DNA from 2 places in the Aliivibrio friggae genome. Region 2 is predicted to be linked to the other one. Evidence: predicted binding sites of a transcription regulator. Region 2 holds the regulator's gene; the other holds the start of a gene.
The links. Region 2 encodes CRP, which controls carbon source genes, mostly activating them, when cyclic AMP is high. Its sites were predicted from a motif close to TGTGANNNNNNTCACA; they were not measured.
Positions count from the first base shown of each region.

Region 1: the regulator CRP is predicted to act here: its motif matches at 6,142-6,157, upstream of AC2INI_RS10900 (NupC/NupG family nucleoside CNT transporter).

Region 1 covers NZ_CM170648.1:2,342,773-2,350,607, reverse strand. Annotated here, with positions in the region: gene ispD (2-C-methyl-D-erythritol 4-phosphate cytidylyltransferase) at 1-343, shown strand, start outside; gene ispF (2-C-methyl-D-erythritol 2,4-cyclodiphosphate synthase) at 343-822, shown strand; gene truD (tRNA pseudouridine(13) synthase TruD) at 838-1,884, shown strand; gene surE (5'/3'-nucleotidase SurE) at 1,924-2,676, shown strand; gene AC2INI_RS10920 (protein-L-isoaspartate(D-aspartate) O-methyltransferase) at 2,676-3,302, shown strand; gene AC2INI_RS10915 (peptidoglycan DD-metalloendopeptidase family protein) at 3,317-4,300, shown strand; gene rpoS (RNA polymerase sigma factor RpoS) at 4,356-5,321, shown strand; gene AC2INI_RS10905 (DUF2301 domain-containing membrane protein) at 5,418-5,978, opposite strand; gene AC2INI_RS10900 (NupC/NupG family nucleoside CNT transporter) at 6,403-7,617, shown strand; gene AC2INI_RS10895 (anaerobic C4-dicarboxylate transporter) at 7,695-7,835, opposite strand, start outside.
Region 2 covers NZ_CM170648.1:2,597,692-2,605,526, reverse strand. Annotated here, with positions in the region: gene astD (succinylglutamate-semialdehyde dehydrogenase) at 1-1,208, shown strand, start outside; gene AC2INI_RS12005 (2-oxoadipate dioxygenase/decarboxylase family protein) at 1,221-2,015, shown strand; gene crp (cAMP-activated global transcriptional regulator CRP) at 2,085-2,717, opposite strand; gene AC2INI_RS11995 (OsmC family protein) at 2,963-3,364, shown strand; gene hslU (ATP-dependent protease ATPase subunit HslU) at 3,451-4,785, opposite strand; gene hslV (ATP-dependent protease subunit HslV) at 4,808-5,332, opposite strand; gene AC2INI_RS11980 (SPOR domain-containing protein) at 5,523-6,098, opposite strand; gene cytR (DNA-binding transcriptional regulator CytR) at 6,273-7,280, opposite strand; gene priA (primosomal protein N') at 7,474-7,835, opposite strand, start outside.

The DNA.
Region 1 (7,835 bases), 250 kb from region 2:
CACTGAAGTTATCCCTCATCATATTGGAGGCATTCTGGCTTCTCCTGTACGGGATACAATGAAACAAGCCAATCCAGAGTCGACCATTGAAACCACCATTGACCGCAGTGTGTTATGGCATGCATTAACCCCGCAGCTTTTCATAACAGAGCTGTTGTATTCGGCATTAAAAACAGGATTAGAAAAAGGTTTATCGATTACTGATGAATCTTCCGCTATCGAATTAATGGGGTATCAGCCTAAACTCGTTCATGGGCGTGCCGATAACTTAAAAGTCACGCAACCTGAAGATCTTGATTTAGCTGAGTTCTATCTTCACAAAATGAAAAAGGAAACCAAATAATGAGAATTGGACACGGATTTGATGTACATAAATTTGGTGGCGAAGGCCCAGTCATTATCGGTGGTGTCAGTGTTCCTTATGAGCAAGGTTTAATTGCACATTCAGATGGTGATGTCGCACTTCATGCGTTGTGTGATGCATTACTTGGCGCAATAGCAGAAGGCGATATCGGACGACACTTTCCTGATACCGATGACAAGTGGAAAGGGGCTGATAGCCGAGCTTTGTTGAGAGATGTATACCGCAGAGTAAAAGAAAAAGGATTAGTTTTAGGTAATGCAGATGTGACTATCATCGCTCAAGCTCCTAAAATGGCACCGCATATAGAAGCAATGTGTAGTGCAATTGCTGAAGATTTAGAAACCAGTGTAGACAATGTAAACGTGAAAGCAACCACATCAGAGCGTTTAGGTTTTACTGGAAGAAAAGAAGGCATCGCTTGTGAAGCGGTGGTGCTGTTAGTTAAAACATCTTATTAATTAGAGATACATTCTATGTCAGACATCATGTCTAATTTTTCGTGGTTATACGGAAAACCAGTAGCAACAGGTAAATTAAAGCAACTACCAGAGCATTTCATTGTAAAAGAAGTGCTAGGTTTTTCGTTCACTGGTAAAGGTGAACATCTAATGGTTAAGATCCGTAAAACGGGTGAAAATACCAAATATGTTGCCAATGAATTAGCTAAATTTTGTGGTGTAAAATCAAAAGACATCAGCTGGGCTGGCTTAAAAGATCGTCATGCAGTGACAGAGCAATGGTTAAGTGTTCACTTACCAAAAAGCGATCATCTTAAATTTGCCTTATTTGAGGCGACACACCCAGGTGTTGAAATTTTAGAAATGACACGCCACAACAAAAAATTACGTCCAGGTGATCTTCTAGGAAACAGCTTTCAGTTAATTGCAACTGAAGTGACTGACATGGAAGATGTATTGGCTCGTTTAGAAAAAGTGAAGTTAACTGGTGTACCAAACTACTTTGGTGCTCAGCGTTTTGGTCATGAAGGTAATAACGTAACAGAAGCACGCCGTTGGGGCCGTGAAAATGTGCGCACTCGTGATAATACTAAGCGTAGCTTCTACCTGTCTGCTGCTCGTTCTTGGATTTTCAATCATATTGTTTCTCAAAGAATAACAGAGGGTTACTTCTCTCAACCTGTTGATGGTGATATTCTACTAGATCAAAATGATCGTATTGTAAATGAGAATGTGACATCAGAAGAGAGCATTCAAAAAATTCAAAATGGTGAATTGTCTATCTCTGCTGCACTAGCAGGTGATAACCAACTTCCTACGACAGATAAAGCACTTACGTTTGAGCAACCTCAGTTGGATGCTGAACCTGATTTAATGGCGCTGATCTGTGGTAACCGCATGCGTCATGAACGTCGCAGTGTTGAATTACATCCTGAGAATTTAACGTGGTCTTCTGAAGGCGATACGTTAACGCTGAGTTTCTCTTTAACATCAGGCAGTTTTGCAACTGTGATTGTGCGTGAATTGCTGCAAGAAATCGAAGTAGAGCGTACATACGCTTAATACCGTTTAGAATGAGAAGTGGAGAGTTGAGTGAGTAAATTGCGTATATTGCTAAGTAATGATGATGGAGTATTTGCTGAGGGAATAAACACGCTTGCAAATGTGCTTTCGGATATTGCCGATATTACCATTGTAGCGCCTGATCGTAATCGCTCTGGAGCATCAAATTCTCTGACTTTGGAATCACCACTTCGAGTTCGTCAAATAGCGGATAATATTCATTCAGTGCAAGGAACACCAACCGATTGTGTGCACTTTGCGTTGAATGAATTAATGAAAGATAACTTACCTGATCTAATTATTGCAGGCATTAATCATGGTGCAAATTTAGGTGATGACACACTCTATTCAGGTACCGTAGCGGCGGCAACAGAAGGGCATTTTCTAGGGTTACCCGCAATAGCGATATCTTTAGTTGGACGCACACATTTCGATACGGCTGCTCAAGTTGCTTTAACATTGGTTAAGAACCATTTAGAAAAACCGTTAACAAAGAAAAGAGTACTCAACGTTAATGTTCCTGATTGTGAATATGCTCAACTCTCTTCTTGGGAGGTGACCCGCTTAGGTGCAAGACATCATTCAGAAAGTATGATTGAAGACACCGATCCTCGCGGAGAAACCATTTATTGGTTAGGTCCTCCTGGCAAAAAGCAAGACGCTGGTAAAGGAACGGATTTTTATGCCGTTAAGCATAATCAGGTATCAATAACGCCGTTACAAGTTGATTTAACCGCTCATGATTCATTAACTATGATGGCTGATTGGTTATCAATAGAGAGTGCCAAATAATGACTAATTCACGCGCTGAATTACTTGAACAGTTTTTACGCCAGCAAGGTATTCAAGATGAGCAAGTTTTGGCTGCTATTCGAGCATTGCCGCGAGAGCGTTTTATTCCAGAAGCATTAGGACATCAAGCGTATCAAAATAACGCATTGCCTATTGGTGAGGGACAAACCATATCTCAGCCTTATATTGTTGCGAAAATGACTGAACTATTAGGATTACAGCGTGACTCTAATGTACTAGAAGTTGGTACAGGCTCTGGTTATCAAACCGCAGTGTTGGCGCAATTGCTTGATCATATAAACTCAGTTGAACGGATCAAATCGCTTCAATGGAATGCCAAGCGCTTATTAAAGCAATTGGATATTTATAACGTATCGACTAAGCACGCTGATGGTTGGCAAGGTTGGGCAAATAAAGGCCCTTTTGATGCGATTATTGTTACTGCTGCCGCTGAATCAATTCCAAATGATTTATTGTGGCAATTAAAAGAGGGTGGCCGACTTGTGATCCCTATTGGCGAAGAAACACAGCATTTATATCGTATTGTTCGTCAGGGTGATGAGTTTTACTCAGAAGCCATCGAAGAGGTGCGTTTCGTTCCATTGGTAGCAGGTGAATTAGCATAATAATAATGAATAAAATGACAGTTATCTCTTCTCGTTTGTGGCTAATGGCTGCAATATTTAGTTTATTGCTTTCTGGTTGCTCTATGGGACCACATCGCCCTGCGCCTGTATCAAGTGTTAATAGCTCTTCTACTTCATACGGAGGAGCAGAACGCGGCAGCTATAGAGGCAGTTATTATCGAGTAGAAAAAGGGGATACGTTATATTTCATTTCTTATGTTACCAATAAAGATGTTAAAGAACTGATAGCTTATAACGAGCTAAAAGCCCCTTATGTAATTCATCCAGGACAAAAAATTAAATTATGGGGACCTAAATATGTTGCCCCAGCTTATGGTGATGATGGCCATCTTGTAAATAAAAAGAACGGTTCCCCAACGACCACTGCAACAGCAGTTGCGGTTGTTCCTGTAGTCGCTGATAAACCGGTAAGTAGTTCTAAATCAACAGCAGCTAAGAGCTCTACTACCTCCTCAGCACAAAAAACAAGCACGAAAAAGGTTGAAAACCCTAAACCTAAGGAGTATGTTGATAATAACAAATCGGTAACATCTTCTAAGCCTAAGCCGGTTGTTAAACCAAAACCAAAGCCTGTTCCTAAGCCAAAACCAGTACCACAAAAATCAGAGAAAGTAGATTCATGGTTATGGCCAACGAAAGGACGAATTATTGCTAAGTTTTCGACAGGAGAGCAAGGAAACAAAGGGATCGATATTGCAGGTCAACGAGGCCAAGACATCATCTCAACAGCAAAAGGAAAAGTGGTTTATGCAGGCAATGCACTACGAGGTTATGGAAATTTAATAATTATTAAACATAACGACGACTATTTAAGTGCTTATGCTCATAATGAATCACTGTTTGTAAAAGAAGGTCAAAGTGTGAGTGCAGGACAAAAAATTGCATCAATGGGCAGCTCAAGTACGAGCAGCGTTCGTTTACACTTTGAGATCCGTTTTAGAGGGAAATCGGTAAATCCACAACGGTATTTACCTTAACAGGGATGACATAGCTGAGTTGTAATGTCTTGCTGGCTCGCCATGGGGAGGCGCTATGAGTAAAAGCAATGCAGTAACTAAAGAAGTTGAAGAATTCGATTTAGAGACAATCAATGATAATGAATCAGCGATTGTGGAAGATGAATCGGAACGTCTTGAGGTAAGCAGCTCACAAAAAGTAATGGATGCAACACAACTTTACTTGGGTGAGATAGGTTTTTCTCCACTACTAACGGCAGAAGAAGAAGTGTACTTTAGTCGCCTAGCATTAAAAGGTGATGAAGCCGCTCGTTCTCGAATGATCGAGAGTAACCTTAGATTAGTGGTAAAAATAGCTCGTCGTTATAACCATCGTGGCCTCGCCTTATTAGATTTAGTTGAGGAAGGAAATCTTGGATTAATTCGAGCAGTTGAAAAGTTTGACCCAGAAAGAGGCTTTCGTTTTTCAACTTATGCAACATGGTGGATCCGTCAAACGATTGAACGTGCCATCATGAATCAGACTCGAACCATACGTTTACCTATCCATGTTGTAAAAGAATTGAATGTATATCTACGCGCCGCTCGTGAGTTATCACAAAAGCTTGATCATGAGCCAACACCAGAAGAGATTGCAGAGAAACTCGACAAACCCGTTAGTGATGTAAGTCGAATGCTACGTTTGAATGAACGAGTGGCCTCTGTAGATTCAATGGTTGCGGGTGAATCAGATAAAGCACTACTTGATATCTTACCTGACACTAAGCATGCTGATCCTGAAGCTGAAACTCAGAAAGAGGACATTAATGCTTCACTTGTTGGTTGGCTTGGTCAATTAAATCCTAAGCAGAAAGAAGTGGTAGCACGACGCTTTGGGCTATTGGGTTATGAGACAGCGACACTAGAGCAAGTAGGTAAAGAAATTGGATTAACTCGTGAGCGAGTAAGACAAATTCAAGTCGAAGGGCTACGTCGTTTAAGAGAAATAATGACGCAACAAGGCCTAAATATGGAAACGTTATTCGCGGTTGAAGAATATTAACCACGATTAGTATCAACCTAGATTGATATACATAATGAAATAATAAGAAAGCCACAGTACATAATGTCCTGTGGCTTTTTCTATTTTTGGCTTCAGTTAATTCTGATAATACGCTTTATTGCCAATATCAAAATGAAGTGGCATTCGCCATTTTTGTATTGATAGAAAAAGAAAAATCATTCCGCAGAGAGCAAAGCAAATTATAGGAATAATCCAGACTTCAAGCGCGAGCATAAAGGTAGATACGCATAAGAGAATAGGAACTAACTTTAATCCCATCACTTTAAAACAGAATGATTCTTTTAACGCAATCCCTGAAAAAGTCACAAAAAGAAAGCCCAGTGGTAGCCAAAGTAGTTGAGAGTTATCAAGTTGAATTAATAACACTAACCCTATCCAAGCAGACCAAGTAATGATCATTCTGATTTTCTTGTCGTAAACATGTAAGTTAGCAGCACTCATTGCTGAGGAGAGGGCAATAAAAATAAGCGCGAGCTCTTTTATTGGTCCATTAAGTAAAATGAGTGAAATATCATCAGCAATAGCGATGCTACTTAGAAATAAAGCCAAGGAAAATAAAGTAATACCAGCTCGATAAGTGATCACGCTGAGTTTATCAAGAAGATCAAGCTTCTCGATATGTTCTGGATTTGCCATTTTTTAAGCCTAATGTAGATTACTTAATTATGATTTTAGCACGTCTAATAAAGTTGGCCTTGTATGAATTTCGTTGGGAATGTGTCATTTCAGTACGCTAGTTGATATTTGGTTTCTTATTTGTGATTATTTGCTGCAAAGGCTTTTCTTATAAGTAAAATTTTGTGATTTAACTCACATAATTCGTGATTTTAAATCTACTGTATGTATACTCCTTCCCCCAATACAAGCCGTCACATGGAACAGTGAATGACCCCAAGGACTTGGACCAGCTACTGTTAAACAGCTTGTAAGGGTAAACAATGAACATACTAATTTCTATCATCACTTCCTCTTGGTGTAGTCACTCTTCACCGATCTCGTCATCTACGATGGCAACCCCTTTTGTTTCTTCTTTTTATTCTAAAATTTCATAGGCGCAATGATGACTATTTTATTTAGCCTATTAGGCATGTGTGCACTTATTTTTTGTGCATGGGTATTCTCTGAGAAACGTTCAGCAATTAATTGGAAAACCGTATCTAGAGCCCTTTTATTACAACTTTCTTTTGCCGCTCTGGTGCTTTACTTTCCATGGGGACAAGCTGCGCTGGCTGGATTAAGTAATGGGGTAGCCAGTTTGCTTGGTTTTGCTGATGAAGGTATTGCTTTCTTATTTGGTGATTTAGCTTCAAGTGGTTTTATTTTTGCAATTCGCGTTCTCCCTATTATTATTTTCTTCAGTGCTCTTATCTCTGCTCTATATTATTTAGGTATCATGCAAAAAGTCATCGCCGTTCTTGGTGGTGCAATTCAAAAATTCCTCGGTACAAGTAAAGTAGAATCTCTCGTCGCAACTGGTAACATCTTCCTTTCTCAAGGTGAATCTCCTCTTCTTATTCGTCCATTCCTAGCTCAAATGACCCGTTCAGAGCTGTTTGCTGTAATGGCTGGTGGTATGGCATCGGTTGCTGGTAGTGTACTTGGTGGTTATGCAGGTTTAGGGGTAGAGCTTAAATACCTAATCGCGGCAAGTTTCATGGCTGCTCCTGGTAGTCTATTAATGGCGAAGATCCTAGTACCTGAGCAATCAACACCAGTTGACCAACACGAACTAACGATTGATAAAAGCGAACAAAGTAATGTAGTAGATGCACTAGCAAGTGGTGCAATGAACGGCATGAAGGTAGCTGTTGCTGTAGGTACTATGCTAATTGCGTTTGTAAGTGTTATCGCAATGGTAAACAGTGGTCTAGAAATGGTTGGCGAGTGGTTTGGTTTTGCGGGCATTACACTGCAAACGCTATTTGGTTACCTATTTGCACCAGTGGCTTGGGTTATAGGTGTACCTAAGCATGAGATGATCATGGCAGGATCTTACATTGGACAAAAAGTCGTGTTGAATGAGTTTGTTGCGTTCATTGACTTTGTTCAACATAAAGACCAATTATCTGCTTATACTCAAGTGATTATTACTTTTGCTTTATGTGGTTTTGCTAACATCGGTTCTATTGCGATTCAATTAGGTTCTATTGGCGTGATGGCTCCTGAGCGTCGTGCTGAAGTAGCGAATATGGGCTTTAAAGCGGTACTGGCTGGTACGTTAGCTAACTTGATGAGTGCATGTTTAGCGGGTCTATTCTTTAGTTTATCGATGTAATTATCTTAAGCTAAAACAAAGCCCATGCAGTATGAGAATACGCATGGGCTTTTTTATTTTTTAAATGGCTACTTTAATTAACCGATCACGATTTGGCCTAATACATAACCAAGCATACAGGCAGAAATTACCCCGATTAAACCGACTGACATAAATGAGTGGTTAAAGTAGTACTTACCAATCTTAGTCGTGCCTGAGCTATCAAAGTTCACCGTTGC
Region 2 (7,835 bases):
CTAAAGAAACCGGTAAACCATTCTGGGAAACCAAAACGGAAGCCGGTGCGATGGTTGGTAAGATCGCCATTTCTATTCGTGCTTATCATGAAAGAACGCCCTATAAAGAGCGAGAAGCCGCAGGAAATAAAATTGTACTTAGACATCGCCCTTTAGGTGTTATGGCTGTCTTTGGGCCGTACAACTTCCCTGGGCACCTTCCTAATGGTCATATTGTTCCAGCACTGCTTGCCGGTAACACAGTCGTGCTAAAACCTTCAGAGCAGACGCCATGGACCAGTGAAGTGATCATGAAATTATGGCAACAAGCAGGCTTGCCAAATGGTGTGATTAACCTAGTACAAGGTGCTCGTGCAACAGGTGAAGCGTTAGCGGGCGCTAAAGGTATTGATGGCCTGTTATTTACCGGTAGTGCGAATACTGGACATATCCTGCATCGTCAATTCTCAGGAGACACAGGAAAAATGCTGGCTCTAGAAATGGGCGGCAATAACCCGATGGTTATTTCAAAAGATTTTGGTGATCAAGAAGCGGCAGTTTACACCATTATTCAATCGGCATTCATTAGTGCGGGTCAACGTTGTACATGTGCTCGTCGCTTATATGTTCCTATTGGAAAAGCAGGCGATGAATTGTTAGTTCGCCTTGTTGAAGTGGCAAAAAGTATCGTTGTTGACCAACCGTTTGCTGATAACGCTCCGTTTATGGGCTCGCAAATATCAGTCGCAGCGGCAGAATTTATTCTAAACGCCCAGAAGAGTTTACAAGACTTGGGTGGCGAGTCTTTACTCGAAGCCAAAAGCTTAGGTCATGCCTTCGTTTCACCCGGTATTATTGATGCGACTAAGGTTGCTGAATTACCAGATGAAGAATACTTTGGACCATTACTGCAAGTGGTGCGTTACGAGACATTAGAAGAAGCCGTAGAGCTTGCTAATGACACTCGTTATGGTTTATCGGCAGGCCTTGTTTCAACGGATGACAGTGAGTGGGAATATTTTGTAGAGCATATTCGTGCAGGTATTGTAAACCGTAACCGTCAACTGACTGGAGCAAGTGGTGACGCGCCATTTGGTGGTCCGGGTGCATCAGGAAACATGAAACCAAGTGCTTATTACGCTGCGGATTATTGTGCATACCCAATGGCATCAATGGAAGGAGATGCGTGTGAAATTCCAGCTCAACTCTCTCCGGGTTTAACTCTATAAGAGGCGATAAACATGAATAATGTAAACTCTTTATTTTCGTCATTGTGGCAAGATTATATTGCGCGCTTATCCCCATCTGCTGGGAAGGTTCATCAATTACTATCTAATAACGATGAACTGATTAACGATCATATTGCGCTACGTACGTTTAATTTACCTAAAGTTGGACTACAGACTCTTGCTGCACCATTTTTAGCAATAGGCTATAAAGCGTGTGAGACTTATGACTTTGAAGCTAAAAAACTGAAAGCGCAGCATTTTGAACACCCAGATCCTAATGCACCACTCGTTTTTATTAGTGAATTATTAGTAGAAGAGCTATCACCTGAAATACAGGACATTATTCATGGCTTGGTTGAACAAGTACCAGCCCACTATTTTGCCACCAGTGATTTTCTTTCTTCCGGTAGGCCTTGGACATTAAGTTTCGAAGACTATCAAGTATTAGCGAAGGAAAGTGAGTACGCTTCTTGGTTAGCGGCTCATGGTTATGGCGCTAATCACTTTACGGTTTACGTTAATCAGCTTGAAGCCTTTGCTGAAGTGGTTGATGTGAACCAACACTTACGTGATGCAGGTTTTGCAATGAACGAAGTGGGTGGTGAAGTGAAAGGCTCTCCTGAGGTTTACTTAGAGCAGTCATCAACAATGGCGGATAAAGTGAAAGTGAATTTTACTGAGGGTGAGTTTGAAATTCCTGGTGGATTTTATGAGTTTGCTAAGCGTTATTCGCTACCTAATGGCAAGATATATACAGGATTTGTCGCTGCATCTGCTGATAAGATTTTTGAAAGCACAGACAGTTAATTCTAAAATTTAGGCATAAAAAAACGCAGCTCAAGGGCTGCGTTTTTATTTGTTTAAGGTAGCGTTAAATTAACGAGTACCGTAAACTACAATTGTTTTACCGTGTGCAGAAATCAAGTTTTGCTCTTCAAGCATCTTCAAGATACGGCCAACAGTTTCACGTGAACAACCTACAATTTGACCGATCTCTTGACGAGTGATCTTAATTTGCATGCCATCTGGGTGAGTCATTGCATCTGGTTGTTTAGCTAGATTCAATAGAGTCTGAGCGATACGGCCTGTAACGTCTAGGAATGCTAAATCACCTACTTTTTGGCTAGTGATTTGTAGACGAGTTGCCATTTGAGCAGAAAGACGCATCAGAATATCTGGGTTTACTTGGATAAGTTGACGGAATTTCTTAAATGAAATCTCAGCAACTTCACAAGGACTTTTTGCACGAACCCATGCTGAACGTTCTTGACCTTCTTCAAACAAGCCAAGCTCACCAATGAAGTCACCTTGGTTAAGGTAAGAAAGGATCATTTCCTTTCCTTCTTCATCTTTAATTAGTACAGCAACAGAACCTTTTACGATGTAGTAAAGAGTCTCAGCTTTTTCACCAGCGTGGATCAAAGTACTTTTTGAAGGATACTTATGAATGTGACAATGAGATAAGAACCACTCTAATGTTGGATCTGTCTGAGGTTTACCTAGAACCATACTTTATACTTCCTCTGCGTTTGCCAAGTAGGCGATGTCCATTTTAAAATAACTGAGCCAAATATCAGTTTGGCCTATACAATATGGTTATCGGAACAAGGCTGCATGTTCGTTGAGATAATTGATAAAATCATACCCTGTTTCGCCGTTGATTTCTTGACTTTGATCGTATGAAATGTGCGACCAAGGGCACAATTTCGTGAAATGGATCACGAGTTTTCCTTTTATATAGTAAAGAGGCTTTTATGAACGCTGAAGTTAAATGGATTGATGGATTTACTTTCTTAGGTCAATCTCAATCTGGTCACTCTGTTGTAATGGATGGTAATGGTGGAGAAAAGGCACCAAGCCCAATGGAATTAGTGCTAATGGCTGCGGGTGGCTGCAGTTCAGTTGATGTTGTTGATGGTTTGAAATCAGCAGATCAAGCAGTCACAGCTTGCATCGCAAAAGTATCAAGTGAGCGCAGAGCAACGGCACCAAAAATATTTACTCATGTAAATATTCACTTCGAAGTATCAGGTCATGATCTTGATAAGGCAGTTGTTGAGAAGGTGACTGCGGATTCATTACAAAAATATTGTTCTGTGTGTCTAATGCTGGGGGAAGGCATTGAAATGACACATTCTTGGGAGATTTTAGCTTAATCGCTATTTTTGATTAAATGACAATCAAGAAAAAGCCTTACTCATTTTATAGAGTAAGGCTTTATTTTTGGTGTGATAATTATTTATTACAGGATAAAGCGGCTTAAATCTTCATCTGCAACTAATTTACCTAAACGCAAAGTGACATAATCTGCATCAACCACAAGGCTTTCACCGTCTTTTTCTGATGCGTCATAAGAGATCTCTTCCATCAGACGCTCCATCACGGTATGCAGACGACGAGCACCAATATTTTCTGTGCTTTCGTTCACTTGGAATGCAGATTCAGCAATACGGCTAATCCCATCTTCAGTAAATTCAACATTCACATTCTCTGTCGCCAATAAAGCAATGTATTGCTCTGTTAACGATGCATTTGGCTCTGTTAGAATACGTTTAAAGTCATTAGCTGTAAGTGCTTCAAGCTCAACTCGGATCGGTAAACGACCTTGTAGTTCTGGGATTAAATCAGATGGTTTTGCCATTTGGAAAGCACCCGATGTGATAAATAGCATGTGGTCTGTTTTTACCATGCCGTGTTTAGTACTTACTGTGCTACCTTCAACTAACGGAAGTAAATCACGTTGTACACCTTCACGGGAAACATCACCAGACTGAGAGTTTGAGCCTTTACAGATCTTATCAATTTCATCGATAAAGACAATGCCATGGTTTTCAACATTGAAGATGGCTTGTTCTTTTAGCTCTTCAGGATTAACCAGCTTCACACCTTCTTCTTCAGTCAGTGCTTTAAGCGCATCTTTAATCTTCATTTTGCGCTTTTTAGTGGTGTCGCCGCCAGAAAGATTCTGGAACATGCCTTGAAGTTGGTTTGTCATCTCTTCCATACCAGGAGGAGCCATGATCTCTACGCCAACTTGAGGGGCTGCAACATCAACTTCAATTTCTTTGTCGTCTAGTTTGCCTTCACGTAATTTCTTACGGAAAGATTGGCGAGTGCCAGAGTTATTATCACCTTCTTCATTTTTACCCCATGCATCGCGTGCTGGTGGTAATAAAATATCAAGGATGCGATCTTCTGCTTGCTCTTCAGCGCGGAATTTTACTTTTTCTACCGCTTGTTGATGGGTCATTTTCATTGCCACATCAGTTAAGTCACGAATGATGCTATCAACTTCTTTGCCAACATAGCCAACTTCGGTGAACTTAGTCGCTTCAACTTTAATGAATGGCGCGTTTGCTAATTTAGCTAAACGGCGGGCAATTTCAGTTTTACCAACACCTGTTGGACCTATCATCAAAATATTTTTAGGCGTTACTTCAGAGCGAAGCTCAGGGTTAAGTTGCATACGACGCCAGCGGTTACGCAATGCGATTGCCACTGAACGCTTTGCTTTATCTTGACCAATAATATGGCTATCTAATTCGTGTACAATTTCACGAGGAGTCATCTCAGACATGGGTATTCCTTATTATTTGTCGTTAAACGTTCAGTTCTTCAACGGTATGATTATGGTTAGTGTAGACGTCAATATCGCCAGCAATAGTCAGTGCTTTTGTGGCAATTTCACGAGCATCTAAATCGGTGTTTTCTAGTAATGCCGTCGCTGCAGAGCGAGCAAAGTAACCACCAGAACCAATAGTTAATAGATCATTATCAGCATTGATTAAATCACCTGTACCACTGATGATTAAAGAGGTCGTTTTATCAGCAACGATTAACATTGCTTCAAGACGACGTAGAGTACGGTCACTGCGCCACTCTTTTGCTAACTCAACCGCAGCTTTAGTTAGGTTGCCTTGGTGCATTTCTAATTTACGTTCACACAGGTCGAACAGAATAAAGGCATCGGCAGTGCTGCCTGCAAAGCCAACAAGTACTGAATCATTGTATAGGCGACGTACTTTTTTAACGTTACCTTTGGCGATCATATCACCTTGAGATGCTTGGCCATCGCCAGCAACCACGACTTTGCCTTCACGGCGTACAGAAACAATTGTAGTCACGAGTAAAACCTCTTATTCGATAATGTCATTAATTAAAGCATGGCACCATCTTCATGATTATTACTACTGTAATGGGGGGAAGGGGAAGGGTTTTCAAGTTGAATGGATAGAAAAAAGGAGCACTCAATGCGCTCCTTTTTAAATGTGTGATGCTATTGGCGATTTTAATCGCTGTTCTTATGCTACGTGATTATTGATCTTTCCAAATTGCACAAGGCTCAATTTTAGCGCGTTGTAATTTATGGCGATCTTTTTCTGCATCACGTTTAAATTTGTATGGGCCAAGAACGACACGATACCAGCTGCTTCCTGATTTTTTTCGTACCGTTGAGCTTAAACCCTGAAAAGCGATATCCATTTTACGTTCTTCAGCTTGCGAGCTCGATTTATAGGCACCACATTGCATAATGTAAGGGATCTCTGAGACTTTCAGATCTTTTTGTACGACTTCAATTTCTTTATTTGGCAGTTCATCCATATAGCTCCATTGCTCTTCTGGCATTGGAGGGATATCTTCACTATTGGTTTTCTTTTTCGTTTTTACTGGAGCGACTTCCGTTACCGTTGTTTTTTTCTCTGGTGTTGGAGCGTCGTTTAAAAAGTAAAGTGCATAGCCAAAAACAGCAACTAAGAGGCCTGCAACAGCCACGGCTTTCCATGGCGTTGAACCTGTCGATACAGGTTGCTTAGCGCCTTTTTTCTTGGTTGTTTTTTTTGTCGCTTTCTTAGGAGAGCGTCCACGTTTTACGTAATCTTTATTAGCCACAGTTCTTTACTTTACTAGATTTTAAAGAGAGTAGTTCATGGTAATCAGTTGTATGAACTCATACCAGTACTTGTGTAAAAAAGTACGCAAAAAGTCACTATTTAGACAAATAGATTACTTTAAAGAACCATTTCTAATGAATCATTCTCATTATCTATCGTTTTAATCTTAAGTTTAACGATTTTTTGGTGGTGCGGTACTCTCTCTGACAACTAAAGATGATTCTAATAATCGCGAGCCTGAACGAACATCATTGCCTTTTAATAGCTCTAGTAGCATGAGCATGGATTGACGACCAATTTCATAGCGAGGCTGCGAAATAGTGGTTAATGGCGGATCGCAGTATTGTGAGAATTCAATATCATCAAAACCCATAATTGAAATATCTTGTGGAACACGAAAGCCCATCTGTTTTGCTTTTTGAATTGCGCCAATAGCCATGATGTCATTGTGACAAAAAACAGCCGTTGGTGGTGAAGAGAGAGAGAGTAGTTGAGTTATTGCTGCAGCGCCTGCTTCAAAAGTAAAGTTACCATAATGAATATAGGCATTATTCATTGCGATACCTGCGCGGCGTAAGGCTTGTTGGTAACCTTGATGTCTAAACTGACATAACGAAGAGCTTTCAGGGCCTGATAATTCAGCCACTCGTTTGTGACCTAATTTGGTTAGGTAGTTTACGGCTTCAAATGCGGCAGTGAGGTTATCGATATGTACGGTTGGCAGTTCGAGTTCTGGTGCATATTCACATGCCATTACAAGAGGAGGTAAGTTCTTTTGTTCTTGACGACTGGCATTAAAAGGAAGATCGGAACCTAGCAATACCATTCCATCCACTTGCTTAGTGTAAACAAGATTTACAAAAGACTGCTCACGTTTTTGTTGTTGGCTGCTGTCGCCAACTAAAATGACATAACCATTCTCTACTGCGGCGTCTTCAATACCTCGTAAGATGTCACTGAAGTAAGGGTCACAAATATCAGGAACAATAGTCACAATTGTTTTTGATTCATTACGGCGCAACGTACGTGTTAATGTCGTTGGAGAATATCCCGTTTCTGAAATGGCATCATCAACGCGCTTACGGGTCGATAGTGAAACCTTCTCTGGAGTCATTAACGCTCGTGATACGGTAGCTGTTGATACACCTGCCGATAAAGCAACATCCTTCATTGTCGCCATAATATTCCTCTCCCAACTAAAATTAAATCTAAAGTAAACGATTGCCTAATTATTTTAAGAGATATTTTATGTGCAAAATAAAGATTTAAATACGGGTGATTTAACAAAAGTTACATCTATATTGTGACTTGACTCACATGAAGGCCGATTGTTTTCTTTTTGTGCAAAAACAATCGCCATGTAATTCCTTAAATTAACTAAGGTCTTGTGGCTCTATATCTAGCGTCCAGCGAATTTTTTTTGCGAGAGGAAGCAATTCAATCGCTGTTTTTGCACCACGTAACATGGATTGCATAACGGTTCTATTCGGAGCTTGAAAAAGCAGTTGCCAACGGTATTTTCCAGCGCGTCGTGCTAAAGGTGCTGGAATGGGACCGAGTACAGGAGTTGCATCATGAAACTGTGGGTGACTTTCTAAAATATCACGCACTTGGCGTAGAAACTGTTCTACATTTTCATTGTTATTTGATTCTGCTCTAAACAGAGACAAATGGGTGTAAGGTGGCAATTGTGCAAATTTACGCTCTTGTAAAGCATACTCAGCAAAGTGCCCAT